DNA from 2 places in the Deefgea piscis genome. Region 2 is predicted to be linked to the other one. Evidence: predicted binding sites of a transcription regulator. Region 2 holds the regulator's gene; the other holds the start of a gene.

Region 1 (7,629 bases), 1.3 Mb from region 2:
AATGATGACTAGCGATGTGGCTTTGCGTTCAAGTCAAAAGTCTTTGCTGCGCGCAAATTTTGACGGTGAACTGGCGCCGATTTCGGCGCAGATTGCCGGATCAGATCCCAAAATGCTGGCCGAAGCGGCGCGATTTCAAGTCGCCAATGGCGCGCAGATTGTGGATATCAATATGGGCTGCCCAGTTAAGAAGGTTTGCAATAAGTTGGCCGGTTCGGCTTTATTGCAAAACGAGCAATTGGTTGGCGATATTTTGGATGCCGTAGTCAATGCCGTTGACGTTCCTGTAACACTCAAAACGCGCTTGGGTTTTGCCAATGGCGCCGAAAACATTTTGCGCGTTGCTCAGTTGGCCGAGAACGCCGGGATTGCCGCATTGGCGATTCATGGCCGTACGCGGGAAGATATGTATCAAGGGCAGGCCAGATATGGATTGATTCGTGCAGTCAAAGAATCAATCTCGATTCCGGTGATTGCCAATGGCGATATTGATAGTCCGGCCAAAGCCGCTTTGGTACTGAAAGAAACCGGTGCCGATGCCATTATGATCGGCCGTGCGGCACAAGGCCGACCTTGGTTATTCCGTGAAATTGCGCATTTTTTGGCGACTGGTGAAACCTTGCCGCCGCCCGAAGTGCTAGAAATTCATGGCGTATTGCTCGGGCATTTGGATGATTTGTATGCGTTTTATGGCGAATATTCCGGTTGCCGAATCGCGCGTAAGCATATTGCTTGGTATACCAAGGGTTTGCATGGCAGTAATGAATTTAGGCAAACGATGTATGCCGAGGAAACAACCGCTGGACAAGCGCTAGCGGTCGATACCTACTTAAAAAGCTTGCTCAATTTTGGCGAGCGACTGCAATACCGCAACACAGCGAACGAATCAGAATAGCGTAACAGCTGTGTGATGAAGACAATAACGAACACCGAAAAATCGGGAGATTGAATGACTACCCCCACCGACTTGATTGCAACGGCAATTAATGAATCGCTCGCGCAGTATTTTAATGACCTAGATGGTGAGCCGCCGAGTGCATTGTATGAAATGGTTTTGGCTCGCATGGAAAAGCCGCTCTTGGTGAACGTGCTGCAGCGCGTTGAGGGTAATCAATCGCGCGCTTCAGAAATGCTCGGCATTAATCGCAATACCCTGCGTAAAAAATTACAAGCCTACGATTTGTTATAAATCGACCCCTGTGGGGTCTAGTTTCAATTCAAACAGAGGAAGCATGATGAGCAAAATTACCCGTGCCTTGATCAGCGTATCGGATAAAACTGGTGTGTTAGCATTTGCCCAAGCCTTGCATCAGCAAGGTGTCGAGATTCTTTCGACTGGTGGCACTGCTAAATTATTTGCCGATCACGGTCTACCCGTGATTGAAGTTGCCGATTACACCGGCTTTCCTGAAATGCTCGATGGCCGCGTGAAGACCTTGCATCCAAAAATCCACGGTGGCATTTTAGGCCGTCGTGATTTAGACGCGCATGTAGCCACCATGGGCGAGCATGGCATTGGTAATATTGATTTAGTTTGTGTGAATCTGTATCCGTTTGAAGCGACGATTGCCAAGCCCGATTGCAGCTATGAAGACGCCATCGAAAACATCGACATCGGCGGCCCAGCCATGGTGCGCTCGGCAGCCAAAAACCACGCGCACGTGGCGATTGTGACCGATGCCGCTGACTACGATTTATTGATCGAAGAAATGCAAGCCAATGGCGGCGCATTGGCTTTGGCAACGCGCAAAAACTTGGCGAAAAAAGCCTTTAGCCATACCGCAGCGTATGACGGCGCGATTTCAAATTACCTCACCGCTTTAACCAGCGACGGTGAAAAAGCGATTTACCCAACGCGTTTAAACTTGCAGTTTGAAAAAGTGCAAGACATGCGTTACGGCGAAAATCCACACCAATCAGCGGCGTTTTACCGTGATTTGGACCCAGCAGCAGGCAGCTTGGCCAATTACAAGCAGTACCAAGGTAAAGAATTGTCGTACAACAATATCGCCGATTCGGATGCCGCGTGGGAATGCGTGAAGCAATTTGCCGAGCCAGCTTGCGTGATTGTTAAACACGCCAACCCTTGTGGCGTTGCCGTGGGTAAAGACAGCTATAGCGCATATCGCCTAGCCTTAGCGACCGATACCACCAGTGCCTTCGGTGGCATTATTGCTTTCAATAAAACCGTTGATGCCGATACGATTGAAGCGGTGTCTACGCAATTCTTGGAAGTATTGATTGCACCATCGTACACAGCAGAAGCATTGGCTTTGATCGCCAAAAAACAAAACGTTCGTGTATTGGAAATCGCCATTGAAAGCGGTGAAAACCGTTTTGATTTGAAGCGTGTTGGCGGTGGCTTGTTGGTGCAAACGCCCGATGTGCATGCCTTGATGTTGGCCGATTTGAAAGTCGTGACTAAGTTGCAACCGACGCCAGAACAATTGAAAGATTTGTTGTTCGCGTGGAATGTGGCCAAGTTTGTTAAATCAAACGCGATTGTGTTCTGCAAAGGCGGCCAAACTCTGGGCGTTGGCGCTGGCCAAATGAGCCGTGTGGATTCAACTAAAATTGCCGCGATTAAAGCGCGTAACGCTGGGTTGGAATTACGTGGTTCGGTCGCAGCGTCAGACGCTTTCTTCCCGTTCCGTGATGGCGTGGATGTGATTGCCGAAAACGGTGTGTCGGCGATTATTCAACCGGGCGGTAGCTTGCGTGATGAAGAAGTGATTGCTGCAGCCGATGAGCACGGCATTGCGATGGTAATGACTGGCATTCGCCACTTCCGTCATTAATTAAGTACGACCTCGGCAGTGCTCAGGCGTTGCCGAGGTGATAGATATAAAAATACTAATAATAAAAACCAATTAGCGAGCCAATAGAGTTCGTATTTCACGGGAAGATGAATACATTTCTAACTATACGAATTATTAAAACAATGACATTTAAAAAAATATGGGCAATGTGTATCGGGCTATTGTTAGCGGCCAATGTATCAGCAGCAGACTGTGCCGATTGGTGGCTGTTTGATAAAGCCTGCAGCAATATTAGTGGCATTTGGAATGAAGGCGAAACTGGATTATTACTCTCTGGCTACGCTTGGCATAATCGCAGCACCTATGATCGAGATAAAATCGATAACTATAACGAACTGGCGTATGGCGGTGGCCTCAGCCTTTATCGTGCTTTACCCAATAATAATGAAGAAATGATTTATGCGATGATGTTTTCTGATTCGCATAGCAAGCCAGAAACCCATATTGGTTATGCCTATATGTGGTACTGGAATGTCTTAGGACCACTTAAAGCGGGTGCAGGTTTGACTGCGGGTTTGTTCTCGCGCAGTGATATCGGCAGTTATGTCCCGTTGCCTTTTGCTTTGCCTTTAGTTGCTCTGAAATATGACAAAGTCAATCTGTATGCGACTTATATTCCAGGTGGTAGTAATAATGGCAATGTGTTGTTTTTATTTTCCCGCTTTGATTACTAATCAGCGCTTGGAGTAAGAAAGAAATGAATATCCTCGTCATTGGCTCAGGTGGCCGTGAACATGCATTAGCTTGGAAATTAGCCCAATCTGAGCGCTCGACTAAAGTATTTGTCGCGCCAGGCAATGCAGGGACTGCACTCGAAAAAAATCTCACCAATGTCGCAATCACCGCTATTCCAGAATTGATTGAATTTGCCAAAGCTGAAAACATCCAGCTGACCGTCGTTGGCCCAGAAGCGCCGTTGTCGCAAGGGATTGTGGATGCATTTCGTTTGGCTGGGCTTAAGATTTTTGGCCCAAGCCAAGCGGGTGCTCAGCTGGAATCATCTAAAGATTTTGCTAAAGCCTTTATGCAGCGCCATGGCATTCCAACTGCCGATTACCAAACTTTTGCCGATGCCGCAGCAGCGCATGCCTATATCGACGCTAAAGGCGCGCCGATTGTGATTAAGGCTGATGGCTTAGCGGCAGGTAAAGGCGTCGTGGTTGCGATGGATTTGCTTGAGGCCCACGCCGCTGTTGATGCGATGTTGTCAGACAATCAATTTGGCGACGCCGGTGCTCGCGTGGTGGTTGAAGAATTTCTCACCGGTGAAGAAGCCAGTTTTATCGTGATGGTCGATGGTAAAAACGTCTTGGCGATGGCCTCCAGCCAAGACCATAAGCGTTTGCTTGACGGCGATCTAGGCCCGAACACTGGCGGCATGGGCGCGTATAGCCCAGCACCGGTCGTTACCCCAGAAATCAACGCACGCGCGATGCGTGAGGTGATTTTGCCAACGGTGCAAGGCATGGCCAAAGACGGTATCGAATACACTGGGTTTTTGTACGCCGGTTTGATGGTGAGCCCTGATGGTTCACTCAAAACACTGGAATTTAACTGCCGCTTTGGTGATCCGGAAACGCAGCCGATTATGCTGCGCTTGAAGTCAGACTTTGTGACTTTGTGTGAACACGGTGTGAATGGCACGTTGGATCAAGTTGAATGCGAATGGGATCGTCGGGTCGCTTTGGGTGTGGTGATGGCCGCAGCTAATTACCCAGAAACCCCGCGCAAAGGCGATGTGATTACCGGTTTGCCAAGTGATTTAGAAGACGGTCATGTGTTCCATGCCGGTACTACGCTGAACGAAGCTGGCGAGCCAATCACCAGTGGCGGCCGTGTGTTGTGCGTTACCGCATTTGGTGAAAACTACAAAATGGCGCAAAAACGCGCGTATGAAATTTTGGCCGATATTCATTTTGATGGCGCGCAATATCGTAATGATATTGCTTGGCGAGCGATTAATCGTAAATAAAGTATTGTGATCAATACAAAGTAAAAAGCGGCCTTGGCCGCTTTTTTTACGCTATAAAATGCTGCTTGTGACTTAAATAAATCGGCGTTATTCGCGCCGATGGCTGCGTAAAGCGTGATTGATTCTGGCGATAAAGCGAGGCTTCATTTCGCTTTATTTTTTGTTGCGAGAGGATTTTGAATCGTGCTTTGTTGATCGGCATCAACGAGAAATCAGCAATATAGTGTGATATTATGAATCATTCTCATTGCGGATTGGCGACTATGCGTGCTCTCTCTCAGCTAGATTTAAACCAACGTGCTCTGGTACATGCCATCAGTACCGATGTTGATTTGCTGCCACGGTTATCGGCGCTGGGTTTGCGTGAGCACAGTGAAGTCACGGTGATTCGCCGCGGTTGGCTGGGTGGACCTTTACATTTGCGGGTAGGCAATACTGAATTTATGTTGCGCCGTGCTGATGCCGCGCTGATTCAGGTGCTGCCGATTGCGTCGAGTGTGGTCGTGCTGGCTCAGACTGAGGTTTTAGCATGAAGCGGGTGGCCCTGGTTGGGATGCCCAATACTGGAAAATCGACGTTATTTAATCGCCTCACTGGCGGCACCGCGCGCGTGGCCAATTGGCCGGGCTTAACTGTTGAGTTGGCTTCCAGCCGAATTTTGCTCGGCGCCAATATGGTGCAAATTTTTGATTTGCCGGGGATTTACGATTTAGTCGGTGGTGCTGAGGACGAACATGTGGCGCAGCGTTTTTTGGCTGAAGCCAAGCTCGACGCCATTGTGCTGGTACTCAATGCCACGCAACTCGATCGCCAATTGGCGCTGGCATTGCAGCTCAAAGCCTTGGGGGCGCCACTGCTGATTTGCCTCAATATGCAAGATGAAGCCAAGCGCGCTGGTATCTCGATTGATTGCGCTTTGCTGGCCAAGGAATTGGGCTGCTCAGTGCAATTAATTAGCGCTAAATTGGGCGCGGGCCTCAATGAAGCCAAGCAGCAATTAAATCAACTGATGTCGCAACCCAGTGTGCAGCTTAATTTAGCCAATGTCCCTGCGGCTAGCGCCATGCATGCGCAAGAAAAACGCCTGTTTCAAGCTGCGGTGCAGCAGCCGCCCACGCTGGCGCTGGACACGACGGCGCAAGTCGATCGCTTTGTGCTACACCCGTGGCTGGGTTTACCGCTGTTTATTGTGGTGATGTTTGGCTTGTTCCAACTCACATACGCCATCGGTACGCCGTTACAAGACACGCTGGAAGCGGGTTTGATTTGGCTTAAAGAAGCCTTTTTATTGCCTGCTACGCAATCGCTGCCGGCCTTTTGGCAAGGCTTGATTGTCAATGGCGTGTTTGATGGCGTGACTACGGTACTGACTTTTGCACCGATTATTTTCTTGTTTTTCTGCTTAATGTCGGTGATTGAAGACTCCGGTTATTTTGCCCGCGCCGCTTTTATGATGGATGGCATCATGAGCCGAATGGGGCTCGATGGCCGTGGTTTTGTCATGCTGATGATGGGCTTTGGCTGCAATGTGCCGGCGATTATGGGTACGCGGGTGATTCGCGATCACAAAGCGCGTTTACTGACGATGCTGACGATTCCATTTTCGCTATGCTCAGCGCGCTTGCAGATTTTCTTGTTTTTGAGTGGCGCTTTGTTTAGTCCAGCTCATGCGCCGTGGGTGTTGTTGTCGCTGTACATCATCAGCATTTTGGTGGCGATGGGCACTGCAGTGTTATTTCGCTCGCACTTTCAATCCAATGAGCCGTTTGCGCTGGAATTGCCGCCTTATCGTTTGCCATTGATGAGCCATATCTGGCGGCGGGGTTGGGGCGAGGCGCGCGACTTTTTGCGTTTAGCCAGCACTATGATCGTCATTGGCGTGGTGTTAGTGTGGCTACTGACTAATTTTCCTAATCCACAACACAGTTATGCTTTGATGGTGTCTGATTTTTTCCAACCGGTATTGTCACCGATTGGCATTGATTCGACCTTGTCGATTGCGTTGATCTTTGGTTTTGTTGCCAAAGAAGTTGTGCTCGGGGCCTTATCGGTGATTACTGGCCATGATGGTACGGCGCTGGCAACACAGCTCGCGCACACGCTTGATCCGGTGTCGGCCTATAGCTTTATGCTGTTTACGCTGACGTATATTCCTTGCGTTTCAGTGATTGCGGCGATGAAAAAAGAATCGAAATCGACAGCATTTACTGCGTTTTCGCTGGTTTGGTCTTTGGGCTTAGCGTGGACGATTTCCTTTGTTTTCTACCAGTCAGCGCGACTGCTGAATTTTTAATCGCGTTCTACTCCTTTAGTGTGGCGTGAAGTGGGTGTTTTCAGGGTAAAATGGCGGGTTTTGCAACCCGCCATTTTTTCATGAACCTGCTCGTCCTCGGCCTTAACTATCAAACTGCACCGCTCGCGGTACGGGAGCGGCTGGCCTTTAATCCGGATGAGTTGCCTTCGGCATTGGCCGACTTGGTCGCCCTCAAGGGTGTTTTTGAAGCTGCGATTGTCTCCACCTGTAATCGAACCGAGCTGTATTGCCACGCTCGCGATATCGATCAAGTGATGTATTGGCTTGCAGACAACAGAAATCAAAGCGTTGATAGCATTACCTCCCATATGTATGTCTATGAAGGTGAAGCTGCGGCGCGGCACGCTTATCGCGTGGTGTCGGGTTTGGACTCGATGGTGGTGGGTGAAACCCAAATTGTTGGCCAGTTTAAAGATGCCGAACGATTAGCGCGAGATGCCGGCACCTTGGGGACTTTGCTCAATGGGGTGTTTCAACGGGCGTTCTCAGTGGCCAAAGAAGTGCGCACGCGTACCCAAATTGGC
Region 2 (7,629 bases):
AATGGCGATAAAGATCCGCAAGAAATTATTGCATCGATTAAGCGCGGACTGTATGCAGTGAACTTCGGTGGTGGTCAGGTGGATATTACCAGCGGCAAATTTGTGTTTTCTGCAGCTGAGGCATGGTGGGTCGAAGACGGGAAAATGCTGTACCCAGTAAAAGGCGCCACGCTGATTGGTAATGGTCCGGATGTGCTGACTAAAGTGTCGATGCTGGGTAATGATTTGTCGCTCGATCCAGGTGTAGGGACGTGCGGTAAAGATGGGCAAAGCGTGCCGGTCGGCGTGGGGCAACCCACAATGCGAATTGACGGTGGTTTAACAGTGGGTGGTACCGGGGGTTAAGATGGCATTGGTGATTCGTAAAATTGTCGCCGATGAATATCAGCGTGCCGCAGAGGTAGTGCAAACGACTTTTGCGCATTTGGCCGTGCAGTATCAGCCACCTGCTGGGGTGGCTACGTTTGCCCGCTTGTCGACTGCCGATGAAATTGCCAGTCGCGATGCGCGGCATTCGGTGACGTATATTGCCTTGATTCAAGATGTGATCATTGGTGTACTACAGGTAAGGTCATCACAGCATATCGCCATGTTGTTTGTGCTGCCTGAAATGCAAAGTCGCGGCGTTGGCCGCGCTTTAATTAAGGCTGCTGAGCAAGATGCACCGCTGCAAACGGTGAGCGCCAGTGTGAACAGTGTGATGGCGTATATGCGCTACGGCTTTATGCCTTGCGGTGCCGACCAAGTTAGCCCGTCAGGGATTCGTTTTGTACCGATGCAAAAAGGCTGAGTGCCGTGATTTATTCCGCAACCTTTATTTTTGACCCTAAACAATTTGACGAAGAATTTCATCAACTCGACCAGCAGATTGCTCAGGCCGCTAAGGAAACCGAGGGTTATTTGGGCGAGGAGGCTTGGCAAAATGTAGAGAGCGGACGGATTTGTAATGTTTATTATTGGCAATCTGAAGCGGGCTTAAAAGCGTTGATGCAGCATCCATTGCATTTGCAGGCAAAGGCGCGTTACGCGCAATGGCTGTCAGGTTATCAAGTCGTTATTGCACAAGTTATCAGGTCTTACGGTGACTCGTTAATCAGCCATCCGTGTGCTGCCAATTAGACTTAAAACACACTCAGAATTTCTTGACAGGCTTCGTTCATCTCATTGATCAAATTGGTGTATTGCGGGTCGTTGAGCTCGGTGGGAACAAAGGCCTCAGGCAGATCTTGTTTGTTGATTTCTTCCAGTCCACCGGCGAATAAATTGGCGACGTAAATTACATCAGTTAGGCGTCTTAATTGCGTGGTCGGTGGGCGAGGCAAGTCATTGTCTCTGACCGCTTCGATGATTTCTTCGGGTAGTGACAAGGTATCAAGCAGCACGGTGCCAATGCTGTCATGCCATTGCGCGACTAAATATTCCACGGTTTTAGGCCTTTCGAGTAGCTCTGGGTTTCTGCCTGCGCGATCGAGCATAAAAAAAGCGCCCAAATCGTGAACCAGTCCAGCTAAAAAAGCGACTTCTGGGTTAAGGCGCGGCGCGAGGTGTTTGCAAAGTACCCGCGCAATGGCTGCAGTTTTAAGGCTGTGTTGCCACCAAAGTCGAGATTGCGCTTCAAAGGGGGCGAGTTGTGCGGAACGAGATAGTTGATCCATTGCACAAGCCAGTGCTGCCGAACGTGCGACGCCCATTCCTAGTCGAATCACGGCATTTTCGATATTTACAATGGCGCGCCCTGAGGGATTGTAGCTAGCAGAATTGGCTAGCTTGAGCAGCTTGGTGGTGATGAGTGGGTCTTTTTCTACTTCGCTGGCGATTTTTTGTATCGAAGCATTGGGGTCTTTCATCGCCGCGCCAATTTGGATTGAAATATCAAAGCAAACAGGGAAAATCGTATTGCCATCGAGTTCTTTGGCAATATCCTCTAGCATCGCGAGGTATTGGTCTCTGAGCTCAGTGCTGGATTTGTTTTCAGTTGCTGTCATGGTCATGGAAAGTTGATGCTATTTTGTTGTTGAAGTACCTTAAGAATAGTATGTATTTAACTGAGTATTGCCTTCGCTGTAAAATAATGAGCGTATTCTCGCGCTCAGAATGTCTTATTTACAGTCTTTTTTGCATAAACCCCGTAAAATTGCGAATCTCGGCTTTTTTAGGAAATGTGCGTATGTCGCAAAATAAAATTATTCATGGGTTTCATGCTGTCACATCGCGCTTGCGGCGTTTTCCCGACTCGGTGCTAGAGGTTTACGTTAATAGTGAACGTAGCGACCCACGGATGAAAGATTTACTGAAAACCGTGAAATTACAAGATGTAAAACTGGTTCAAGTGGATGGTGCACGTTTGGATGGTATTGCTGGTCATGTACGTCATCAAGGTGTCGCGGCGCTGATTGATACTGAAAAAAGCTATTTGTCGATTGAAGATGTATTGGATGATTTAGATGAGCCACCGTTTTTATTGATTTTAGATGGGATTACCGATCCGCATAATTTGGGTGCCTGTCTGCGTGTCGCCGATGCCATGGGCGTACATGCGGTGATTGCACCTAAAGATAAATGTGTTGGCGTAACGGCGACAGTATCTAAAGTGGCTTGTGGTGCCGCTGAAGTCGTGCCGTATGTGATGGTGACTAATTTGGCGCGAACGATTCGCGACTTAAAAGAACGTGGCATTTGGGTGGTGGGTACTGCGGCCGATGGTCAGTGCGATTTGTTCCATTATGGCCAAACTGGGCCGATTGCTTGGGTGTTGGGTAATGAGGGTGAAGGCATGCGCCGTTTGACGCGTGAGCTTTGTGATAGTCTGGTATCGATTCCTATGTATGGTTCGGTAGAGAGTTTGAATGTGTCGGTAGCGGCAGGGATTGTCTTGTCTGAAAGCCGTCGTCAGCGGGTGATGGCCAAGTAAGTAGCAATCGCTGCGTTTGGTTTGAGTGTGTTTGACTGAAAGTTGGAATGATTAAATAGGTATTGCGATGCAGACTTTATACAATAAGCGCTGTATTGCAATACCTATTTTTTTGTGCTCAATTGGCTGGCGTGTATTGCGTGGGGATTTGCAAAATGAAGTTGGCTAATTGCTGTGCTGGCGAGGTATTGGTTTGGCTCCATGGGCCAAAATATTGGCGTTGTAGTGGAGAGTAGGGCTGGAAATCGTGTGCTGGCTGCTGGCTGAGAAACTCGCTGGCAAGCTGTTGTAGTACGATGGATTGTTGTTGCTGTTCACCCATTTGCTTGGCGAGCTCAGTAATGAACTCCGCTTGATTGAGCGGAATAGGCGTGGGTAGATTTGGGATTTTTTGCCAAAAAGCGGAGCTTTCTTTAGATGCGCTTTCAGTTATTGTTTGCCACGCGCGATGTGCAAAACTAGCGGCGCCAAAGTCACCAATATGTAGCCATCCATTGGCAATAGGGGCGAGTGCATCGAGTAAAGGGGCCGTGCTTTGTAGTGCCGTTAATGATCCCGCTGCGGCAAAGATAAAGCCGTATTCTGGTGCTTGTAATGCCGGTAGGGCCAGTAGTTCAATATCAGCTTGGAAGGTGTTGGGCGTTGCGTGGGGATTGGCTTGGACAAAGATCATTGCCGGCTGGGATTTGGTTTTGTCGCAAAACTGATAGTCAATTGTGGCGAAATGCTTGAGTCGATGTGCGAGCAATGCTTGTAGGGGTTGTGGCGCGACGATGGTGTAATGCATTGTAGCTCCATTGGGCTGCCGTTATGGGTTGGGCAGCCCGTGCGAGATTATTCGCCTTGGCAGTTGCTCAACAGCTTTTTCAAACTGTCACCATCAATGATTTCAATTAAGCGATTTTGAACTTTGATAAAGCCTTGATCTTGAAATTTTGACAGCGTTCGGCTAACGGTTTCAAGTTTGAGTCCGAGGTAGCTACCGATTTCTTCACGCGTCATCCGCAGATGAAAGCTAGTAGAAGAGTAGCCGCGAATAGCAAAACGTTGCGATAGGTTGAGCAAAAAAGCAGCTAGACGTTCTTCTGCCTTCATATTGCCCAATAGCAACATGACACCATGGTCGCGAACGATTTCTCGGCTCATCACTTTATATAAGTGGCGCTGCAAGAGTGGCACATCACCGGCTAATTCTTCAATCTCACCAAAGGGCAGTTCACACACTTCGCTGTCTTCGAGTGCGATGGCGTCGCAAGTATGAAAGTCTGAACTAATCGCGTCCATGCCCATTAATTCGCCCGACATATGAAAGCCGGTGACTTGTTCGCGGCCGTCTTCAGAAATCACGCTGGCTTTAAAAAATCCAACGCGAATGGCAAAGAGCGATTTAAAGGGTTCACCAGCACGGTAAAGTGCTTCACCGCGTTTGATCGGTCGAGCTTGCGTGATAATGGCATCGAGCTCTTGCATTTCTTCGGGGTTCAGTCCGATAGGGAGGCAAAGTTCACGCAAGCTGCAGTTAGAACATGATTGACGAAGGTGGCGAGGTGTCAGTTCGCGGATTTGAATATTTTGAATCATATAAGGCTCGATGTACGCTTGAATGATAATTTCAGCAGCTGTTGTAAAGCAAAACCAGCTATCTATAAAGAGGGATGTTATATTTTATCTGATTTAGATCAAACTTTATTCTGCAGGTCCATCTTATCCTGCGACCAAAGCAAAGTTACTGGGAAAGATCATGATCTCGAAAAAAATAAACATTACTGCGCCAGCTATTGATTTCGATCGTGAGTTAATTGTGCGTTACGATGGCAAAGGCCCTCGATATACCTCCTACCCAACTGCGGATCGATTTGTCGCTGGTCTTAGCCAAGAGGCGCATTCGGCCTGCTTAAGTCAGCGCATGCCTGGCGCCTTGTCGATGCCTTTGTCATTGTACTTCCATTTGCCGTTCTGTAATACGATATGTTACTACTGCGGTTGTAATAAAATTATTACTAAAGATCAGTCTAAAGCCGATGAATATCTCGATTATCTCACGCAAGAGATAAAGATGTACGGTGATTTGTTGCCGAATCGACCTAAAGTGAGTCAATTGCACTTAGGTGGCGGCACGCCGACCTTTTTGTCGCATGCCCAGCTGCAGCGTTTGATGGATGTGGTTAATGCCCATTTCACTTTATTAGAAACTGGCGAATATTCCATTGAAATTGACCCTCGTAAAGTCGGTGAAGAGACAATTAAGCATTTGGCTCAATTGGGCTTTAACCGAATGAGTGTGGGTATTCAAGATTTTAATCCCGAGGTGCAGATTGCGGTGAATCGCGTGCAGTCAGAGGAAGAAACTCGCACGGTGATTGAAGCGGCTAGAATGCATGGCTTTCGCTCAGTCAGCGTTGATTTGATTTATGGTTTGCCAAAACAAACTGCGGAGTCGCTAGCAGAAACGATTGATCGCGTGCTGTTGCTCAAGCCAGATCGTATTGCGCTATATAACTACGCGCATTTGCCTGAGCGCTTTATGCCGCAGCGCCGAATTAATGCGGATGAGTTGCCGTCTGCAGAAGTGAAGCTCGATATTTTACAAAATTCAATCGAGCAATTAACTCAGGCCGGTTATGTCTTAATTGGCATGGATCACTTTGCGCTACCCAATGATGATCTGGCGGTTGCGCAGCGTCGTGGTCGCTTGCAACGAAATTTCCAAGGATATTCAACGCATGCCGATTGTGATTTGCTGGCATTTGGCGTGTCTTCGATTGGTAAGGTTGGCGCGAACTACTACCAAAATGTAAAAACTTTAGAAGAATATTACGCCAAGCTAGCAGTAAACGAATTTCCGATTGAGCGTGGCCTAACTATGAATCGGGATGATGCGCTGCGCCGCGCGGTGATTCAGGCCTTGATGTGTCAGTTTGAATTGTTTTTTCAAACGTTTGAAGCCAGTTATATGATTGATTTTAGTGATTACTTTGCTGAAGAGCTTGAGTTGCTAAAACCTTTGGCCGCAGATGGCTTATTGGTCTTGGAAGTGGATTCCATCGTAGTAACCCCGAAGGGGCGGATGTTAATTCGTTCGATTGCGATGGTGTTTGATGCGTATTTACGGACAAAAGCAACTAAAGCAAGGTATTCTCAACTGATTTAATGGCTTGTGGCGCGGTATGCTGGAATTAGATTGGCTGGCTTTGTTTTTAGCAGGTTTACTTGGTGGTGGTCATTGCGCAGGGATGTGCGGTGGTATTGTCGGGGCGTTTAGTGCCAATTTACCCAAAGGCCCAAGGTTGCTGTATGACTTGGGCTTTAATTTTGGCCGTTTGGCTGGGTATGTTGTTATCGGCGGCATATTAGGTGGCATCGCGAGCTTTACTGCGCTGGGTCAGTTGCAGGCATTAAAATCAATTTTGTTTATTTTGGCCAATATATTGCTCATTGTTTTGGGCTTATATATTGCAGGGTGGTCGTTGTGGCTCACTCAAATTGAAAAAATAGGCCAGCCGCTTTGGCGGGCAATTCAACCGATTTTACGGCGATTTTTGCCGATTCGTTCAGTCTGGCATACACCATTGATTGGTTTTTTATGGGGCTGGATTCCTTGTGGGCTGGTTTATACCGCCAGCTTGGCTGCGCTATCAACGGCATCGGCATTCAAGGGTGGGGCGGTGATGTTGGCGTTTGGTTTGGGAACGCTGCCTAATTTGTTGTTGATGGGTTTTTTTGCCGCACGTTTTATGCGGGTATTAAATTACCCGGGCGTTCGCTCCAGCTTTGGTTTGTTGATTGTGGCCTTTGGGTTATATCGACTGTTTAGCTTGATTTGATTTTTGGGTTTGAAAAAAACGCCGCGGTGAATGCGGCGCTTTTGTTATTTCTTAGTGATCTGGGGTGTAAGAATCGTCGGTTTGGCTTGGGGTTCCGTGTCTGGATAGTCTCGGCTGTAATGTAGGCCGCGGCTTTCTTTTCTGGCCATAGCGCAGCGAACGATGAGCTCGGCAGTAATCACCAGATTACGTAATTCAATCAAGTCGTTTGAAACGCGAAAATTGCGATAAAACTCATGAATTTCGCTTTTGAGTAATTCAATCCGGTGGAGTGCGCGCTCAAGTCGTTTGGTGGTACGCACAATACCAACGTAATCCCACATAAAGCGCCGCAGTTCGTCCCAGTTGTGTGAAATCACCACTTCTTCGTCCGGGTCGGTGACGCGGCTTTCATCCCATTCTGCGACATGAGGGAGCGGGCGAGGGGTTTGTTGCAAGATGTGCTCGGCTGCTGATTTGCCTAAAACCATGCATTCAAGCAAGGAATTTGACGCAAGTCGGTTCGCACCATGTAGACCAGTGCAGGCCACTTCACCCACGCCATAAAGTCCGGCAACGTCGGTCTGCCCATCGAGGTTGGTGACCAAGCCGCCGCACGTATAGTGTGCGGCAGGGACGACGGGAATCGGCTCTTTAGTGATGTCGATGCCAAGTTCAAGGCAGCGCAGGTAAATATTGGGGAAGTGTTCTTTGACAAAAGCGGCAGGCTTATAGGAAATATCTAAATAAACGCAGTCAAAGCCGCCTTTTTTCATTTCAAAGTCAATGGCGCGCGCCACGATGTCACGAGGGGCTAATTCTGCGCGCTCATCGTGATTGGGCATAAATCGCGTGCCATCCGGTAGGCGTAATATACCGCCTTCACCGCGCACAGCTTCGGTGATCAAAAATGAT

The links. Region 2 encodes FNR, which switches genes on or off when oxygen is low (the NO sensors DNR and NnrR bind a similar motif). Its sites were predicted from a motif close to TTGATNNNNATCAA; they were not measured.
Region 1: K4H25_RS16645 (FeoA family protein) is a predicted target of FNR. The motif match lies at 4,983-4,996, and genes of this name have one in related genera.

Annotation. Positions count from the first base shown of each region.
Region 1 covers NZ_CP081149.1:3,536,616-3,544,244, reverse strand. The annotation lists gene dusB (tRNA dihydrouridine synthase DusB) at 1-895, shown strand, start outside; gene K4H25_RS16665 (helix-turn-helix domain-containing protein) at 950-1,189, shown strand; gene purH (bifunctional phosphoribosylaminoimidazolecarboxamide formyltransferase/IMP cyclohydrolase) at 1,236-2,798, shown strand; gene pagP (lipid IV(A) palmitoyltransferase PagP) at 2,942-3,493, shown strand; gene purD (phosphoribosylamine--glycine ligase) at 3,517-4,791, shown strand; gene K4H25_RS16645 (FeoA family protein) at 5,055-5,324, shown strand; gene feoB (ferrous iron transport protein B) at 5,321-7,084, shown strand; gene hemA (glutamyl-tRNA reductase) at 7,165-7,629, shown strand, end outside.
Region 2 covers NZ_CP081149.1:2,230,941-2,238,569, reverse strand. The annotation lists gene tldD (metalloprotease TldD) at 1-345, shown strand, start outside; gene K4H25_RS10375 (GNAT family N-acetyltransferase) at 347-790, shown strand; gene K4H25_RS10370 (antibiotic biosynthesis monooxygenase family protein) at 796-1,119, shown strand; gene K4H25_RS10365 (HDOD domain-containing protein) at 1,122-1,991, opposite strand; gene rlmB (23S rRNA (guanosine(2251)-2'-O)-methyltransferase RlmB) at 2,168-2,911, shown strand; gene K4H25_RS10355 (hypothetical protein) at 3,030-3,698, opposite strand; gene fnr (fumarate/nitrate reduction transcriptional regulator Fnr) at 3,746-4,492, opposite strand; gene hemN (oxygen-independent coproporphyrinogen III oxidase) at 4,653-6,062, shown strand; gene K4H25_RS10340 (sulfite exporter TauE/SafE family protein) at 6,079-6,735, shown strand; gene nadB (L-aspartate oxidase) at 6,780-7,629, opposite strand, start outside.